Linked DNA regions of Noviherbaspirillum saxi. The protein of the gene in region 1 interacts with the protein of each later gene in a pairwise test. Links are inferred from orthologs where the notes say so. Each region holds a gene or a part of one and is shown in the gene's direction. Other genes may lie near its edges. The genes, in order: ftsZ and D3871_RS02420.

What was found.
Region 2: the proteins of ftsZ (region 1) and D3871_RS02420 interact in binary tests that used the Escherichia coli proteins (3 or more experiments, as listed by UniProt). The link is inferred for Noviherbaspirillum saxi from one-to-one orthologs.

Annotation. Positions count from the first base shown.
Region 1 is NZ_QYUO01000001.1:751,533-754,724, forward strand. Bases 233-3,103 are described here. They hold ftsZ (cell division protein FtsZ), read left to right. Parts: upstream 233-1,009; coding sequence 1,010-2,197; downstream 2,198-3,103. Other genes in these bases: ftsA (cell division protein FtsA), read left to right, coding at 233-905; D3871_RS03685 (peroxiredoxin), read left to right, coding at 2,361-2,867. Also shown: more of ftsA, read left to right, coding at 1-232. UniProt on the Escherichia coli protein: Essential cell division protein that forms a contractile ring structure (Z ring) at the future cell division site. The regulation of the ring assembly controls the timing and the location of cell division.
Region 2 is NZ_QYUO01000001.1:498,633-501,792, forward strand. What follows is about bases 239-3,077. They hold D3871_RS02420 (rod shape-determining protein), read left to right. Parts: upstream 239-1,055; coding sequence 1,056-2,099; downstream 2,100-3,077. Other genes in these bases: gatA (Asp-tRNA(Asn)/Glu-tRNA(Gln) amidotransferase subunit GatA), read right to left, coding at 239-441; gatC (Asp-tRNA(Asn)/Glu-tRNA(Gln) amidotransferase subunit GatC), read right to left, coding at 491-793; mreC (rod shape-determining protein MreC), read left to right, coding at 2,190-3,077. Outside these bases: more of gatA, read right to left, coding at 1-238; more of mreC, read left to right, coding at 3,078-3,160. UniProt on the Escherichia coli protein: Forms membrane-associated dynamic filaments that are essential for cell shape determination. Acts by regulating cell wall synthesis and cell elongation, and thus cell shape.

The DNA of each region.
Region 1 (3,192 bases):
GCGTGATCGAAACCGCGAAGGCGGTCAACATCCCGACCGATCAGCAGTTGCTGCATACGGTTCCGCAGGAATTCATCGTCGACAGCCAGGATGACGTGCGCGAGCCGATAGGCATGAGCGGCATCCGGCTGGAAGTGAAGGTACACATCGTGACCGGCGCGGTCTCGGCGGTGCAGAACGTCGTCAAGTGCGTGCGCCGCTGCGGTCTTGAAGTATCCGACCTGATCCTGCACCCGATGGCATCGGCCGACGCGGTGCTGACGCCGGATGAAAAGGAACTGGGCGTGGTGTTGATCGACATCGGCGGCGGCACCACCGATGTCGCGATCTTCACCGAAGGCGCGATCCGCCACACTGCGGTCATTCCGATCGCGGGCGACCAGATCACCAACGACATCGCGATGGCCTTGCGCACGCCGACGGCGGAAGCCGAGGAAATCAAGCTGCGCTACGGCGTCGCCAAGCAGGTGCTGGCGGATCCGGGCGAATCGCTGGAAGTGCCGGGACTGGGCGATCGCGGTTCGCGCAGCCTGTCGCGCCAGGCGCTGGCGGCGGTGATCGAGCCGCGCGTCGAAGAATTGTTTGCGCTCGTGCATCAGGTGGTGCGCGAGTCGGGCTATGAAGAAGTGCTGTCGTCAGGACTGGTACTGACGGGCGGCTCGGCAATGATGCCGGGCATGGTAGAGCTGGCGGAAGACATCTTCCTCAAGCCGGCGCGTTTGGGTGTACCCGAGTACAGCGGCCAGTTGGCGGATGTCGTACGCAGCCCCCGCTATTCCACCGTGCTCGGTTTGTTGCTGGAAGCAAAAAAGCAGTACTTGCGCGGCCATATCGTCACCCGCCAGGATGGTTCGGTGAAAGCGGTATGGCAACGCATGAAAGAGTGGTTCCTGGGTAATTTCTAAAATCAAAAATCGTCATTTGCAAAGAACGCAGTTTGCAGTTGCTAGTCGCCACACCGCGTGGTGACTAACGACTGAAAACTGCATCATCATCTAAGGGAGTCATCATGGAAATCGATATGATCGATAACGCAAACCTGGGCACGGTGATCAAGGTGGTCGGTGTTGGCGGCGCGGGCGGCAATGCAGTGCAACACATGATCAATAAGGGCGTGTCCGGCGTGGAATTCATCGCCGCAAATACCGACGCGCAAGCATTGGCGACTTCAAAGGCCAACAACGTCATCCAGATCGGCGAAACCGGCCTGGGCGCCGGCATGAAGCCGGAAGTGGGCCGCAAGCTGGCCGAAGAATCGCGCACGCGCATCGTTGATGCACTGCGCGGCGCGCACATGGTGTTCATCGCAGCCGGAATGGGCGGCGGCACCGGCACCGGCGCCGCACCGATCGTGGCCGAAGTGGCGAAGGAACTGGGCGCGCTGACTGTTGCAGTCGTGTCCAAGCCTTTCTCCTACGAAGGCGCGAAGTGCATGGAAATCGCCGACGAAGGCCTGGAAGCATTGTCCCAGCACGTCGATTCGCTGATCGTCATCCTCAACGAAAAGCTCGAAGAGATTTACGAAGACGACAGCATGATCGAATGGCTGCAGCATGCCGACGACGTGCTCAACAACGCGGTGGCTGGCATCGCCGAAATCATCAATGTGCCGGGTCACATCAACGTTGACTTCAATGACGTCAAGACCATCATGGGCGAGCAGGGCAAGGCAATGATGGGTACGGCAACCGCGTCCGGCGTCGACCGTGCACGTATTGCGGCCGAGCAGGCCGTCGCATCGCCGCTGCTCGACGGCATCGACCTGTCCGGTGCGCGCGGTGTGCTGGTCAATGTCACTGCCAGCCGTGGCTTGAAGGGTAAGGAAATCAAGGAAGTCATGGCGACGGTCCGTGCTTTCGCCGCGCCGGACGCGTCGATTGCGCAGGGCATCGCCTACGACGACTCCATGGGCGACGATATCCGCGTCACCGTGGTCGCCACCGGCCTGGGCCGCTCGCGCAAGAACGTGCAGCTGGTCCAGACACCGGTCCTGCGCACAGGCACGCACAACGAGCCGATCATGCAGAGCACCGGCATGATGAATCACGGTTCGGCCCAGCCTGGCGGTTCCTTCGAAGGCTTGAGCAAGCCGGCGGTATGGCGTCGCGAATCCGCGTCGGATACCGTGCGCGCGCTGGAAAAGAATGGCATGGAAACCTATGACATTCCGGCCTTCCTGCGCAAGCAGGCGGACTGAGTCGAAATAGCCGGCGTATACTTGCGCCGGTGCAGAAAAGGCAATAACAAGGCATACTGCGGTCTGTACGCCGCGCCCCTCGTGAAAACGGGCGGCGCGGCGTTTTTATTGGCGTTAGCGCCATGGCAATACCGCCACATCACATCAAATACGAGGACACATCATGACCATCAAGATCGGTGATCGCCTGCCGGAAGGCTCCCTTTCAGAATTTATCGAAGTCGAATCGGAAGGCTGCTCACTCGGCCCGAATACCTTCAACGTCAGCGAGCTGACCAAGGGCAAGAATATTGCCATTTTCGGATTGCCGGGCGCGTACACACCGACCTGTTCCGCCAAACATGTGCCGGGTTATATCCAGCATGCGGCTGATCTAAAAGCCAAGGGCGTGGATGAAATCTGGTGCGTTTCGGTGAACGATGCTTTCGTGATGGGTGCCTGGGGGCGTGATCAGAAGGCTACCGGTACCGTGCGCATGATGGCAGACGGGAATGCGGCGTTTTCGAAGGCGCTGGGCTTGGATGCGGACTTCAGCAAGTTTGGTATGGGGACGCGGTCGCAGCGGTATTCGATGCTGGTGGAAGATGGGGTGGTGAAGCAGCTGAATGTGGAGCATGCGGGGAAGTTTGAGGTTTCGAATGCTGAGACGTTGTTGGGGCAGTTGGGGTAAGGTTTTCGCTCTTCGGTAATTCGGTTCTTTTCGTTCTTCGGACGGGCTAGCCGGGACTGGCCCCGGCGGGCCACTTACTTTCTTTGCTTCGCCAAAGAAAGTAAGCAAAGAAAGGCGACCGGCGCTCGCAGCCCTTCGGGTCCCCGCCGGTGTGCATACGCAAGCGGGAAGCGAAACAAACTCGCCTGCGGCTTAGACAGGTTTCGCTTCTTTATCCGCTTGCGTATGCACACCGGCGGCTGCTCACAGCGGGAAAGGCTGACACCCATCCCCACCCTGACCCTCCCCTTGAAGGGGAGGGAATCATGCGTTCTTTACATTTCAA
Region 2 (3,160 bases), 250 kb from region 1 along the record:
GCCGGGAATCGCATTGCGGTCCCAGGGGTTCTTCACCGGGCCGAAGAAAGAGTTCTCGTTGGAAGAACCCATGGCGAATTCATCACAATTGAGTTTTCCCAGCGTGACCATACCTGCTGTGCGGAACTGTTGGACCACAGTTGCATCGAAGGGGCTGGCGTAATTTGCGAGCATCTTCGAGCCGGCGGTGGAACGCCAGCCGCGCGTAACGAAGATGTCCTTGTGCGCGATGGGAATGCCGGTTAGCGGTGTCGTGTCATTTTTGGCAATGCGCGCATCCGATTCCGCAGCCTGCTGCAGTGTCAGGTTTTCATCGACGTGGATGAAGGCGTTCAGGTCGCTTTGTTTGATGCGGTCAAGGAACAGCCTCGCCAGTTCAGTGGCGGAAACCTGTTTTGCATGCAGCAATGCGGAAAGTTCTTTTAGGGTCTTGGTATGCATAAGGTGTGCGGCCGGTCCCGAATGGACCAGTAGATATTCCGACAAGAGGTTATTCGATGACTTTGGGCACGAGGTACAGACCGTCCTGCGTTGCCGGCGCGACCTCCTGGTAATCGTCACGGCGGTTTGGCTCGGATACCTGATCTTCGCGCAGACGTAATGCAACATTGTCCTGATAGGCGGCAATCGGATGATTCAGAGGTTCGACGCCGCTGGTATCGACTGCGCGCATCTGCTCCACGAGATCGAAGATGCCATTGAGCTTGGCTAGGGTTTTGCCGGCCTGGGCTTCATCCAGATCGAGTTGCGCGAGACGGGCGAGGCGCTTAACGTCGTTGAGGTCGAGTGACATGATTATGTAGTTGGAACGGACCGTTGTCGGTCGGTATTTTCAGAAAACAAATGTGTTTTAGTTCTGGCAAAAACTTGTCAAAAGGGCCGATAAAGCGTGTATCCGGACCACATTTTTGGAGTTTCCCTCGACTAATTTCGGTTAAATTATAAGGTAGAATGACGGGTTAAGACCTTGCCGGCCCAGTGTAGTAAACCGCAAAGGTTACCCGGATTTTCACCACCAATGTTAAGCGCGCCATTGTTGCGCATCAGGACACTACATGTTTGGATTTTTACGCAGTTATTTTTCTAACGACCTGGCAATCGATCTGGGCACCGCCAATACGCTGATCTACGTGCGTAACATGGGTATCGTGCTGGACGAGCCGTCGGTCGTGGCGATTCGCCAGCAGGGTGGCCCGAATGGCAAGAAAACCATCCAGGCGGTCGGCAAGGAAGCCAAGCAGATGCTGGGCAAAGTTCCAGGCAATATCGAAGCGATCCGTCCCATGAAGGATGGCGTGATCGCTGACTTCACGGTGACCGAGCAGATGCTCAAGCAGTTCATCCGCATGGTCCATGATTCCAAACTGTTCAAGCCTTCTCCTCGCATCATCATCTGCGTCCCCTGCGGTTCGACCCAGGTCGAACGCCGCGCGATTCGCGAATCCGCACTGGGCGCGGGCGCATCTCAGGTGTACCTGATCGAAGAGCCGATGGCCGCCGCGATTGGCGCCGGCTTGCCGGTCTCCGAGGCAACCGGTTCGATGGTGGTCGACATCGGTGGCGGCACGACAGAGGTCGGCATCATCTCGCTGGGCGGCATGGTGTACAAGGGTTCGGTCCGTGTCGGCGGTGACAAGTTCGATGAAGCGATCGTGAATTACATCCGTCGCAACTACGGCATGCTGATCGGCGAGCAGACCGCCGAAGCGATCAAAAAGGAAATCGGTTCCGCCTTCCCCGGTTCCGAAGTCAAAGAAATGGAAGTCAAGGGCCGCAACCTGTCCGAAGGCATTCCGCGCTCCTTCACGATTTCCAGCAACGAGATCCTCGAAGCATTGACCGATCCGCTCAACAACATCGTCTCCGCCGTCAAGAACGCGCTGGAACAGACGCCGCCGGAGCTCGGTGCGGACATTGCCGAAAAAGGCATGATGCTGACCGGCGGCGGCGCGCTGCTGCGTGACCTGGACCGTCTGCTGATGGAAGAGACCGGACTGCCGGTCATCGTCGCCGAAGATCCGCTGACCTGCGTGGTGCGCGGTTCCGGCATGGCGCTCGAGCGGATGGACAAGCTCGGCTCCATCTTCTCCTACGAGTAATACACAATGCACGCGCGCCCGGCGGTCAATACCGGGCGCGCCAGGCGGACCGATATCCCAGTCACATTCCCGGAATATAGTTAGCCCCTGATGGAATACAGTCCACCGCCACTCTTCAAGCAAGGCGCCTCCGCGCGCGCCAAAGTGGGGTTCTTCTCCCTGATTGCACTGGTCCTGCTGATTGCCGATTCGCGCTTGCATACGCTCGGCATGATCCGCCAGCTGGTCGGTACCGGTCTCTACCCGCTGCAAGTCGTGGCGCTGCTCCCGCGCGATGCGGTCTATATGGTCGGCGACTATTTTTCGTCGCTGTCCTCGGTGCAACGCGAAAACAACAAGCTCAAGCAGGAGCAGGTCGCCAATGCGCATACGCTGCAGCAGGTGCAGCAGCTTGCCGCCGAAAACGCACAGCTGCGCCGCCTGCTCGATGCGAACGAACGCTTGCCGGTCAAGTCGATCATGAGCGAAATCCTGTACGACGCGCGCGATGCGTTCACCCGCAAGGTCGTGCTTGACCGCGGCAGCCGGCACGGCGTACGGCCGGGACAGCCGGTGATCGATGATGTGGGCGTGGTCGGTCAGGTCACCCGTGTCTTTCCGTTTACTTCCGAGATCACGCTGCTGACCGACAAGGATCAGGCCATTCCGGTTCAGGTGGTGCGCACCGGTTTGCGCAGCATCGCTTATGGACAAGGCCATTCCGGTGCGCTCGATCTGCGCTTCATGCCCGCCAATGCCGACATCAAGAGCGGCGATATGCTGATCACCTCGGGTATCGACGGCATCTATCCGGCGGGCTTGGCCGTCGCCAAGGTGACCCAGGTAGAAAGCAAATCTTCCGATGCCTTTGCCCGCATCAATTGCCTGCCGGTAGCCGGTGTGGATCGCAACCGCCAGTTGCTGATCCTGCTTACTGAAAGCAATTTCCCGGAGCGGCCCGCGCCGGAAGAGGCGAGAGACAAGAAAGACAAAGCCAGCAAGAAGAAAGCGCTGGAAGCCGTCAAGGATGTGGCGAAAGATGCACCCAAGCCAGCTCCTGCGGCGCATTCCGCAACGCCTGC